DNA from 2 places in the Nocardia sp. CDC519 genome. Region 2 is predicted to be linked to the other one. Evidence: predicted binding sites of a transcription regulator. Region 2 holds the regulator's gene; the other holds the start of a gene.
The links. The regulator HspR, encoded in region 2, represses chaperone genes until heat shock. The targets are predictions, from matches to a motif close to ANNTGAGTNNNNNNNACTCANNT.
Positions count from the first base shown of each region.

Region 1: lon (endopeptidase La) is a predicted target of HspR. The motif match lies at 1,824-1,846, and genes of this name have one in related genera.

Region 1 covers NZ_CM183377.1:1,138,182-1,144,444, reverse strand. The annotation lists gene lon (endopeptidase La) at 1-1,746, opposite strand, end outside; gene AC5W7N_RS05055 (DUF445 domain-containing protein) at 1,945-3,300, opposite strand; gene AC5W7N_RS05050 (NAD(P)-binding protein) at 3,438-4,610, opposite strand; gene AC5W7N_RS05045 (TetR/AcrR family transcriptional regulator) at 4,607-5,266, opposite strand; gene AC5W7N_RS05040 (TIGR03084 family metal-binding protein) at 5,556-6,263, shown strand, end outside.
Region 2 covers NZ_CM183377.1:1,435,496-1,441,758, reverse strand. The annotation lists gene clpB (ATP-dependent chaperone ClpB) at 1-684, opposite strand, end outside; gene AC5W7N_RS06420 (FAD-binding oxidoreductase) at 1,025-2,182, shown strand; gene AC5W7N_RS06415 (FAD-binding oxidoreductase) at 2,191-2,976, shown strand; gene AC5W7N_RS06410 (globin domain-containing protein) at 2,993-4,162, opposite strand; gene AC5W7N_RS06405 (heat shock protein transcriptional repressor HspR) at 4,537-4,938, opposite strand; gene dnaJ (molecular chaperone DnaJ) at 4,938-6,101, opposite strand; gene grpE (nucleotide exchange factor GrpE) at 6,153-6,263, opposite strand, start outside.

The DNA of each region.
Region 1 (6,263 bases), 300 kb from region 2:
CTTCAGATCACCGACGTCGATGGTCAGCGATGCACCGGAACGCACTGCGGCCGGGTCCTTTTCGATGACCACGTCGTCGTAGCCGAGTTCGGCGTCGTAGCCGAGCCCGATCGTCGGCACGGCATCGGCGACCGAAGCACCCTCCGACAGCGTCGTGGCCGCCTTGCGCAGCGCCTTGGCGATCAACCGCTCCATCTGCCGCACACCGGCCTCGCGGGTGTAGTTGGCCGCGATCTCACGCAGCGCACCCTCGGTGACGGTCACCTCCTCGGCGGTCAGCGCATTGCGTTCCAGCTGGCGCGGGACCAGGAAGTCGCGGGCGATGGCGACCTTGTCGTCCTCGGTGTAGCCGTCGACGGTGATCAGTTCCATCCGGTCCAGCAGCGGGCCGGGGATGGTCTCCATGACGTTGGCCGTGGCGATGAACAGCACGTCGGACAGGTCCAGATCGAGGTCGAGGTAGTGATCGCGGAAGGTGTGGTTCTGCGCCGGGTCGAGCACCTCGAGCAGGGCCGCGGCCGGGTCGCCGCGGAAATCGGAGCCGACCTTATCGATCTCGTCCAGCAGCACGACCGGGTTCATCGAGCCGGCTTCCTTCATGGCCCGCACGATGCGCCCGGGCAGCGCGCCGACATAGGTACGCCGGTGACCGCGGATCTCGGCCTCGTCACGCACACCGCCGAGCGCAACTCGCACGAATTTGCGCCCGAGCGCCCGCGCGACGCTTTCACCCAGCGAGGTTTTACCCACACCGGGCGGGCCGGCCAGCACCAGCACCGCGCCGGAGCCGCGTCCGCCGACGACCTCCAGCCCGCGGGCGGCCCGCCGCGCCCGCACCGCCAGGTACTCGACCATCCGGTCCTTCACCTCGTCGAGGCCGTGGTGATCGGCGTCGAGCACGGCGCGGGCGGCCGAAACATCGGTGTTGTCGGTGGTTTTCACCGTCCACGGCAGTTCCAGGACGGTGTCGAGCCAGGTGCGGATCCAGCCCGATTCGGGGCTCTGATCGCTGGCCCGTTCGAGCCTGCCGACCTCGCGCAGCGCGGCTTCGCGCACCGTTTCGGGCAGATCGGCCTGCTCGACGCGGGTGCGGTAGTCGTCGGCGCCGTCGGGTTCGTCCTCGCCGAGTTCCTTGCGAATGGCGTTGAGCTGCTGGCGCAGCAGGAATTCGCGCTGACTCTTCTCCATGCCCTCGCGGACCTCTTCGCTGATCTTCTCCGAGACCTCGGTCTCGGCGATATGCGCCTTGGTCCATTCGATCAGCGTCGCCAGCCGCTGGGCCGGTTCCGGGGTTTCCAGCAGCTCGCGCTTCTGCTCGCTGGTCAGGTAGGTGGCGTAGCCCGCGGTATCGGCGATCGCGGAGGGATCGCTGAGCTGGTTGACCGCGTCGATGACCTGCCAGGCCTCCCGGCGTTGCAGCACCGAGACGACCAGCTTCTTGTATTCGGCGGCGAGTTCCTTGGTCCGCCCGTCGGCGGGCACGTCGGCTACCGGTTCGGCCTCCACCCACAGCGCCGCACCCGGCCCGGTCACCCCGTGACCGATCTTGGCGCGCCGCTCCGCCTTCAGCACCGCCGCGGGCGCGCCACCGCGCAGCCGGCCGACCTGTTCGATGGTGGCGACCACGCCGTAGGCCGCGTACCCCTCGTCCAAGCGGGGCGCGACCAGGACCTGGTCGGTCTTCGCGGCACGCGCGGCATCAATGGCCGCCTGCGCCGATTCGTCGAGTTCGATGGGCACGACCATGCCCGGCAGCACGATCGGATCGGTCAGGAACAGCACCGGCAAGTTCTGAGCTGCAGTCACGTCTTCGACCCTTTCAAAGTTGAGCGATGCCTACTCAACCCCGGGCAATTCGGGTTTGTTCCAGGGGAGTGGCGGGGTTCACTCAGGGCGAAAGCGGCGCCGAATACATCAGCGCTCCAGGGTGGACGTGCGCGGCGGCTACCAGCCGAACAGCAGCAGATGTACCCCGCCGACGACGACGCCGAGCAGGCCGCCGTGGACGTACAGCAGCCAGGCGTCTTGTTCGACGGAGGCGTAGAACATCTCCATGAACTCGCCGGGGGTGAGTTGTTTGAGTTTGCGGGCGGCGAATTCGTCGATCTTCTTGGCTTGTTCCTCGGTGAACTCGGCGTCCTCGACCAGGGACGGTGCCAGGCCGACGGCGGCGCCGGCGGCTCCGACCTTGAGGTTGTCGAATTGGCGGCGGCCGAAGGCGGCGCGGACCATCGAGGTGGTGCGGCCGAGCTGGCGGTGGATCTCGTCGGAGATCAGCCGTTCCAGCAGCTGACGGGTCTTATCGCCGTTGGGGCCCGCGAGCAGTTCCTTGGACAGATTGGGCAGGGTGAGCACCTGGTAGGCCAGGATGTGGGCCAGATCGACCGCGGCCTGCGGCTGACGCTTGGCCAGCAGGGCTTGGCGCCACAGGTACTTGTAGCGCGGCTGCGGATCGCCCGGCTCGAACACCATCTTGATCGCGATCAGGTTGACCAGCACGCCGATACCGGCCGACACCAGCAGCACGATCACCCACGCCGGCACCCAGCCGAGTACCGGGATGCTCGGATGCACGTGCAGATACAGCGCGAGCAGCAGCCCGAAGGGCGCGCCGAGCAGGCCGATCCGCACCATGAACCGCAGCTCCGGCGCGGCGATCGTGGTGGTCAGATCCTTGAGGATGATCGGGTTGTCCTGCAGGTACCGGATCACGAAGCCCTTGACGTCGATCAGCTGGTCGACATTGTCACCCAGCGATTCGAACGCGCGACGGCACAGCGCGGGCAGCTCCCGGTCCACCCGCTGATAGACCAGCTGCTTCATCGCCCGCGGCAGCGAACCCCACAGCTCGGGATTCTCCCGGTACATCACGTCGTCGACGATCGACTGGACCTGCTTGTGCGCCATCTCGGCCACATAGTCGGCGATACCGTCCAGGTCGAGTTCGTGGATGAAATCGCGTGGACTGCCGATCCGCATCAGCGCCTTGTCCACGCAGATGCTGGCCATCTTCTCCGCGCGGGCCGGGATGAAACCCTGGAAACCGAAACGGGAACCGTCCTCGGAGAACACCGGAAGTACCTGCACCCGGCGCGGCAGATACGGGTAGAGCACTTTCAGGCCGGGCACCCGCACACCGCGGAAGCTCAGCGGCCAGAACAGCATCAACACGCCGGTCCAGTTGGTCAGCCAGCCCGCGATCCCGGCGAAGATCGGGAAGCTGATCAGGTCCACCACGAATTTCGACTGCCCGGTGAGCTGCTCCCAATCGATGAACACACCGGACGCGAGTGTGGTCACGCGGGCTCTCCCTAGGCCGGCCGGTACGAATGCCCGGAATGGTTGTCTGAGACATCGAATGAGACTCGAGGTCCCAACATTCTCATTGCCCCGTGGAGGTGTCAACGATTCGGGGCGCGGCGGCCGCGACTACCCGTTCATGATCGTGTCACGCTGCGCGCGGGCAGTGCGGCGACCGCGCGTTCGGCCGCGACCAGGGCACTGTTGATCGAGATCTCACCGCGCATTCCGGGGGCGGCCACCATATCGCCGGCCAGGAAGACATCGTCACCGCGGTCGATCGCCGGACGGTCGCGCCAGGTCCGGCCGGGCAGGTCGAGGGCGCCGGTGCGGCCCTTCGCCGTGCCGGTCCGGGAGAACGTCGTCCTGGTGGCGCGTCCGGGGATGACGAGATCGGCGAACTCGGCAAGCCGCTGCTGGGCTTGCCCGGGCGTTTCGCCGGCGCGCACCGGCATCTGCAGTTGGAACAGCGACTGTCCGGCCGGGGCGATGCTGTAGTCCTGCATGGTGTAGCTCTCGTGGAACCCGCCCGCGTCGAGGTCGAAGACGATGCTGCGGTCGCGCGGTGAGCTCTGCACCGCGATATCGAGCAGGGCGGCGTGCCCGCTGGTCCAGGTCAGGCTGTCGTCGCCGAGCAGGCGCCGGGCCGAGGCGAGTTCGGTGGCCACGATCACCGGCCCGGCCGAGGTGTCGACGCTGTCGATGCGCGCACCGGTGGTGATCTCCACGCCGAGTCCGGCGGCGTGGGCAGCCATCCGGTCCATCACCCGCTGCCAGCCGCCGCGCACCCACCGCACCGCGGGCACCCGTGGCCCGAGCACCCGCTGGAACAGGCCCCAGACGAAGGCCGCCGACAATCGCCCGGTGTCGGCGTCAGAGGTGGCCACACTGATCGCGTTGGCGATGTGCTCGGCGGTCGCCGCGCCCCAGCGCGCCGAGGCCCAGCTGCGGAAATCCTGGTCAACCGGCGGTTTCAGATCGAAACGGGCCTGCGCGCGCAGCATCCGGGCGGGCGGTATCCGGCGTACCCGGCCGTCGGTGCGAAAACCGAGGCGCGCCATCTGTTGTGGTGCGGGCCAGCCGAGGCCTGCGGTGAATCCGCGTGCCTTCAGCCAGGTGTAGTGCGGGCCGTCGGCATAGAAGACGTGCGCGCCGTCATGGGCGATGTGCGGCCCCGAGGTGGCGCGACCGCGCCCGCCGAGCGTCGAGTGCGCCTCGAACAGCCGTACCGGTGCACCGGTTTCCGCGCACGCTATGGCGGCGGTGAGTCCGGCCAGGCCGCCGCCGATCACCGTGATGTACTGCGTCATCGCAACGTCTCCAGTTCGCCGAGGGGCAGTGGGGCGGCCGCATCGATCTGTGCGGCCATCAGGTCCGCGGTGGCCCGCAGATAGCGTTCGCTGTCCATTCCGGAGGGGTGGTCACCGCCGAAGATGTCGCACATCAGCCAGTAGTGCGCGATGGCGCCGACGATCACGGCCGCGGTGGCCTCCCAGTCGACGTCGGCGTGCTTCGGGCCGGCGAGTTCGGTCAGTCCGCGCGCGACCACCGAGGTGACCACGACGAACTCCTCGCGCCGGAACACCTCGAGTACTTCGGGGGCGATGGAGTTGTCGCGCAGCAGGATTCGGGTGACGTCACGGTCGTGTTCCAGGCGCATGAGCCCGATCCGGCACAGCATCCACAGCCGATCCGCCGTCGACGCGCTCGGCGCGACCGCCGCAAGGAACTGGGCGATGGAGAAGTCCGGGTCGAGGAAATGCTGCCATTCGCCGCGGTCGACCAGCCGCGAGCGCACCGCCTCGACCAGCAGTTCGTCCTTGGAGGCGAAGTGCCGGTACAGCGCACCGGAACCACGCGAGAGCCCGGCGGCCGCTTCGATCTGGGCGACGGAGGTGCGGGCGAAACCCTGTGCGCCGAACAGCCGCAGGGCTTCCGAAACGATCCGCTCCCGTGTCGATGCCATCCGCACTCCCGTAAGTAACCACTTACTTACATGACATCCCGGCCGCTTCGGCTATGCAAGAGGTGACTGACGAGATGACTGAAAAGCGCTACCGAACAGCTCGGCAAACCGCTTGCACCTGCGCATTTCCGGGGGCAGCGGGCGAGCATTCCGCCCCGACGGCCTGCCTGCCTGCTGGGTGAAATCAAATACAAGCACGCATGCTTGCTTCTTTAATCGGGAGCTGAGATGCTGAACCCCAACGTCACCACGAGTGACATCCGGTAACGACAACGCGGGGCGAGGACTCATGGCTGACCTGGAAGCGTTACTCGGCGATCTGGCCGAGGAGAGCGCCGATCTGGAACGACTCGTCGCCCCACTCGCCCCCGCCGAGTGGGCCACCCCCACGCCCGCCGAGGGGTGGACCATCGCGCATCAGATCGGGCATCTGGCCTGGACCGACGAGATCGCCACGATCTCGGCCCGCGATGCGGACCGGTTCGCGAAACTGGTCGCCGAGGCCGGGCCGCGCGTGCTGACCTTCGTCGACGAGGCCGCCGAAGAAGCAGCGGCCGCGGAGCCCGCCGAACTGCTGCACCGGTGGCGGCGCAGCCGGGCCGAATTGGCCGACGCACTGCGCAACGTTCCCGCCGGCGCGAAGGTGCCGTGGTTCGGGCCGCCGATGAGCGCAGCCTCGATGGTCACCGCGCGGACGATGGAGACCTGGGCGCACGGCCAGGACGTGGCCGACGCGCTCGGCGTCACCAGGACACCGACCGCCCGACTGCGGACCGTGGCCCATATCGGCGCGCGGACCAGGAACTTCGCCTACATGGTGCGCGGTAAGCAAGCGCCGGCCGCGGAATTCCGGATCGAACTCACCGCGCCCGACGGCAGCGTGTGGACCTGGGGTCCCGAGGATGCGGAACAGCGCGTCACCGGTTCGGCACTGGACTTCTGCCTGCTGGTCACCCAGCGCAGACATCGTGACGATCTCGCGCTCACAGCAGTGGGG
Region 2 (6,263 bases):
TACGTCACCGGCGACGATGCGCTGGGCCAGCCCTTCGACGATGGCGGTCTTGCCGACGCCGGGCTCACCGATGAGCACCGGGTTGTTCTTGGTGCGCCGCGACAGCACCTGCACCACTCGGCGGATCTCGGTATCGCGGCCGATCACCGGGTCGAGCTTGCCGGAGCGGGCGGCCTCGGTGAGGTCGGTGGAGTACTTCTCCAGCGCCTGGTAGCTGCCCTCGGGGTCCGGGTTGGTGACCCGGGCGCTGCCGCGGACGGCGGTGAAGGCCTCGCGCAGGGCGTCGGCGGTGGCGCCGTACTTGGTGAGCAGCATGGTGATATCGGAATCGCCCTCGGCCAGGCCGACCATGACGTGCTCGGTGGACACGTACTCATCGCCCATCTCGGTGGCCAGTCGTTGAGCCGCGGTGATCGCGGCCAGCGCTTCGCGGCCGAGCTGGGGGGTGGTGGTGGCACCGGTCGCGCTCGGCAACCGGTCGATGATCTCTTGCGCCTCGCGTCGTACGACCGCCGGATCGGTCCCGACGGCCTTCAGCAAGGGGGCGGCGATGCCGTCGGTCTGATCCAGCAACGCCACCAGCAAGTGCGCCGGACGAATCTCCGGGTTACCCGCGGCCGAGGCCGCTTGCAAGGCAGCGGTCAGCGCCGCCTGGGTCTTGGTGGTGGGATTGAACGAGTCCACAAAGCACCTTCCTACTGGTCGATAATTTCCCCGGTGCCGAGTGCGTACAGCGGCTGCCTTCGCCGTCGGCACGGTGTCCTTCGGTTCAACGTTGGAAAGGTTGAGTCTGTTCCGCTCAACTTTGCCGATTCTAGCGACCGCGGCACGCCGGACTCGACCCGAACGCTACGCCGCGACCGTGACCGGTGAACCGGTGTTGCGCATCCAACATGTGACAAATGCCGGTAACCTGCCCATACCCACATGACCACGGCGTTTTCAGGGATACTTGCCTCGACGGAGGACCGCCGGTTACGGGTAGGTCCCCGGGCAGCTCTTCGAGGGAAAGGAAGCCCACGCCGTGGATGCGCGTTCGGCTGCGCTGGTCCGCGCCAACTTCCGTTCGGTGGTCGATTCACCGCACGGACCCGAGCGGTTGATCAGTGCGTTTTATGGTCACCTGTTCGCCGAGAATCCCGGGCTGCGGGATCTGTTCCCGCCCGCCATGGATATGCAGCCGAAACGCCTGGTCACCGCCATCCAGTACATGCTCGATCATCTCGAGGACTGGGACCGGGCACAGAAGTTCCTCGAACAGCTGGCCCGCGATCACCGCAAGTACGGCGTCGAAGCCTCCCATTACGACCTCGCCGGCCGCGCCCTGTTCGCCGCCGCCCGCACCTACAACGGTGCCGACTGGAGTGATGAACTGGCCGACGGCTGGCGCGATGTCGCCCTGCTGATCTCGGCCGCCATGGCCATCGGCGCCAACTCCGACGATTCCCCGCCCTACTGGGAGGCCACCGTCGTCGGGCACCGGCATGTGCTCGACGATCTCGCCATCGTGCGGCTGCAATCCGACAGCCCGATCCCCTATCAGGCGGGCCAGTACGTGCCGGTCGCGGTGCCGCAGCGGCCGAAGATGTGGCGGTATCTGTCGCCGGCGATTCCGGCCAATCCCTACGGCGAGATCGAATTCCACGTCCGCAAGGTCCGCGGTGGCTGGGTGAGCCCGGCCATCGTCAACGAGACCACCGTCGGCGACCGCTGGCTGATCGGCGGCCCGCTGGGCGGGCTCCATGTGGATCAGGAAAGCGGCCGGGATGTCTTGATGATCGGTTCGGGCACCGGCATCGCGCCATTGCGCGCCCAGCTCATCGAGATGGGGCAGCGCGGCATCAACCCGCGGGTGCACTTCTTCATCGGCGGGGTGTACCCGTGCGATCTGTACGACGTGGAGAACATGTGGCAGCTCTCGCAGAGCAACCCGTGGCTGACGATCGTTCCGGTGTGCGAGCAGAAGACCAACCCGTGGTGGTATCCGCATCCCGCTGCCGACGCGCCCTACGGCATGCACCGGCGCCTGGTCGGTAATCTCGGTGCGGTGGTCGCCAGCTTCGGGTCGTGGTCGGATCGCCAGATCCAGATCGCCGGCTCGGCGAAGATGATCGCCGATACCCGGCGCGCGCTGCTGGCAGTGGGCACACCGGAGTCGATCATCAGTTCCGATCCCGTCTGAGAGTAGGTATGGACATCGATCCGCATGCGCCACGCAACGGCGCGATTCCGGAAGCGCCCGTGTGGAAGTCGACCGTGGTCGGACATCATCGGCTGCGTCATGATCTCGCGGTGATCCGGCTGATCGGCGAGTTCGTGCCGTTCACCGCCGGGCAGTCGGTGGAGGTGCGGGTACCGCAGTTCCCCGGTCTGCGGCGGCGCCTGTCCCCCGCCCTGCCGCCCTCGCTGGACGGCAAGCTCGAGTTCCATGTGCGCACGGTGCCCGGCGGCTGGTGCAGCGGCGGGATCGTGGCCGATACCGCGGCCGGCGACGAGTGGACGATCGGCGCACCCGCAGGCACCTTCTTCGTCGATCCGGAGGGCGACGAGGTCGTGATGATCGCGGGCGGCACGGGTTTGGCGCCGATGCGCGCGCAGATCCTGGAACTGGCTCGTCGCGAGGTGCAGCCGCCGACCTACCTGTTCGTCGGCGGTGCGTCGCCGCGCGACCTGTACGCGGCCGACATGCTGACGCTGCTGGCCGAGGAATTGCCGTGGCTGACAGTGGTTCCGGTGGTGGAGACCCCGGACGATCCCGATCTGCCGGACGAATGGTACGAGCGTTCCCGGGTGGATATCGGCTTCGCACCCGATGAGATGCTGTACGGGACGCTCGCGGAGGTGGTCGGCTCGCACGGCGCGTTCGACCGGCACCAGGTGCTGGTGTGCGGCTCGCCCGGGATGACGCGCGCGACCGTGCAGCGGCTGCTCGACACCGGGACACCGGCGGAACGAATTCAGTGGGAGGGCGGCTGATCCGGCCGCTCATGGCTCAGAAGAGCGGATCGTGACGAATGTTCATGGCTCGGGTCCCGGTGGCCATCAACCGGAACTTGGTGGTCTGCACCATCGAAGGTGAGCCGACGATCTGCACATCACGGTCGGCCCATGCGCCGTAGCCGGCGACGATCTTTCCGATCTGCCCGGTCACCCGTGGTTCGAGGCCGGGCCAGGTTCTTTCCGATTCGCCGGAATCGTAGTACCACCACGGATTCTCGGCGCGTTCGGTCACCGGCGTGACGGTGAGCCATTTGTTGGCGACCGCGAGCCGGCTCAGCGTCTCCAGGTCGTAGAGATCGCACGGATGGTGGCCGCCGACGAACAGGTGCACCTTCGGATTGATGCGTCGCTGTGACATTGCCATGAGCTGGGCGCGAAGCGGTGCGATACCGGTGCCGCAGCCGATCATCAGCATTTTGCGTTTGACGTTGCGCGGAATTCCCAATCCGCCCAGCGGGGAGCCGAGCAGCCACTGATCACCGACCGCGGTGTTGCCGACCATCGCCGGGCTGACCCAGCCACCGAGGACCGAGCGAATATGGAATTCGATCTCGCCGTTGGCATTCGCCGGGACCGCTGGCGACATATAGCGCCACATCCGCGGCCGCGACGGGATCTGCACGCTCAGATATTGGCCCGCCGCGTATTGCATCGGCTGGTCCAATTGCAGCCGGATCACCGCCAGATTGCGGAGCACCTCGCGGCGTTCGACGACCGTTCCGGTCCACACCGGCGGTGTGCTCTCCTGTTCGGCGGCGCCGATCATGGTGTCCGAGATCAGCGCCAAGCCCTCCGTCCAGGCGCGTTCGACCTCGTCGGTCCACATCTCCGAACCGGCGAATCGGCGCATGGCCGTCTTCAACGATTCCGATACCGCCGTGTAATGGGCCCGCTGGACCCCGTACTTGCGGTGATCGCGGCCGAGCTGGGCGAGGAAGGGCAGCAACTTTTCCGGCTCCTCCAGCCGGTCGAGCGCGTATCCGATGGCCTTGACAAGGCGGTCACGCTGCGCGTCCATCGCCGCGGGAAAATAATCGCGGACACCCGGATATTCGGTGAACAAGATCGCATAAAACGACTTGGACAACCGCTCCGCCCCACCCTCTTCCGCGGCAACCGCTTTGAACGTCGTCCTGATCAACGCGACGGTCCGCGAATCCATATGCGCCACAACCCCATTTCGCATTCGAGCACTATCCGTGCCGGCGAGTGAGGTGCTGCGGGACACTCGTCAGCAGCCGTGGCTTTGGAGTGTAGGCGAGGTTTGCCGGCAGTGGAATGGACGGACGAAACATCCCACGTGCAATTCCGACAAAACAAGGGTATGGCGTACGAATTCGCGACGAAACCGACTGAAGGACTGGATAAAACGGGTGAAATCCGTCACTCGACCACTCAATATGCAAGCTTCACAATGAAGTTCGCATCCGACAGCGATCTGTCGGCAAATCCGAAACGTTCCCGGACGGACCTCGGGCCCCGACCCGGCCCACGAGCGGAGCCGGGCCGGGGCCCGAGAACTCATCCGGCGAACGGCTACCGGCGATGCCGCGGCTGCCACACCACCAGCGCGGTGCTGCGCTGCGGCGGGGTCAGATCCGCGCGGTAGTTCGCCCGCGCGCGCTCCAGTTCCGCACTCAGCTCGGCGACGCGCTGTTGCAACTGTTCGACCTGATTGGTGAGTTCGATGATGCGTTTGATGCCCGCCAGGTTGACGCCCTCGTCCTGGGACAGCCGCTGCACTTCGCGCAACAGCTCCACATCCCTTGCCGAATAGCGTCGCCCGCCGCCCGAAGTGCGTTGTGGCGTCACCAGCCCCAGCCGGTCATACGTGCGCAGCGTCTGCGCATGCATACCGGCCAATTGGGCCGCCACCGAGATCATGAAGTACTCGGCTCGCGACGGCCCACCCGACGCCTGCTTCGGATCTCCGGACATCACGCACCTGCCCATCCTGCTCGCGGATCGAAACCGCTGGCCTTCTCCGCCTCCTGCAGCGCCCGCAGCGCCTCGGTGGCGTTGTCATCCAGTTTCTGCGGCACCGCAACCTTGACGGTGACCAGCAGGTCACCGGCTCCGCCGCCGCGCTTGGGCACACCGCGGCCGCGCACCCGCAGGATGCGGCCGTCGGCGGTGCCCGGAGGCACCTTGACCCCGACCCGGCCCTCCAGCGTCGGCACCGACACCGTGGTGCCGAGGACCAGTTCGCTGTAGCTGACCGGCAGTACCAGGGTCAGGTCGTCGCCGCTGCGGCCGAAGACCCGGTCCTGGCTGACGTGCACGGTCACGTACAGATCGCCCGAGGGCGCACCGCGCAACCCGGCCTCGCCCTGCCCGGCCAGCCGGATCCGCTGCCCGTCCGCCACACCAGGAGGGATGCGGACGGTGATGGTGCGGGTCCGGTTCTGGATACCACTGCCATGGCAGTCCACGCACGGGTTGTCGATGATCGAGCCGGTACCGCGGCAGTCGTCGCACGGTTCACTGAACCCGAACGCGCCCTGGTTGCGGCTGATCACGCCGGTGCCGTTGCAGTGCGGGCAGACCCGCGGGCTGGTGCCCGGCTTGGCGCCGCTGCCGTGACAGGTGGTGCACGGCGACGGACTGGTCATCCGCAGCGGGACGGTGGCGCCCTGCGCGGCCTCACGGAACCCGAGGGTCGTCTCGGTCTCCACATCGGAACCGCGCCGGGGCCGGCTCGCCGATCGCGTGCCGCCCCGGTTGAACAGACCGCCGAACAGATCGCCGAGGCCACCGTCGGCACCGGTGGCACCGGCGCCGAAGATGTCGCCGAGGTTGAATTCCTGCGAGAATCCGCCACCGGCGCCGCCGGGAGTGAATCCACCGCGCGGATAACCACCGCCGGCGAACAGCCTGCGCGTCTCGTCGTACTCCTTGCGCTTGACCGGATCCGACAGCACGGCATGCGCCTCACTGACGGTCTTGAACCTCTCCTCGGCCTTGGTGTCGCCGGGGTTGGCATCCGGATGCAGGTCACGCGCGAGCTTGCGGTAGGCCTTTTTGATCTCGTCCTGCGAGGCGCCGGAGGAGACGCCCAGCTCCTTGTAGAAGTCCTTTTCGATCCACTCCCGTTGGCTCACCGGGCATCTCCTCCTTTCGTTCCTCTTGTACGGTGCGGCTCGGCCGCGCTCTTATCCTTCGTCGGTGCCGGCATCAGCATCCGATGCCTCGGCCTGGTCGGGTGCGGGGGCTTCGCCCTGGTCGGCGGGGGCGGTGGTGGGCAGATCGCCCACGCCGTCGGT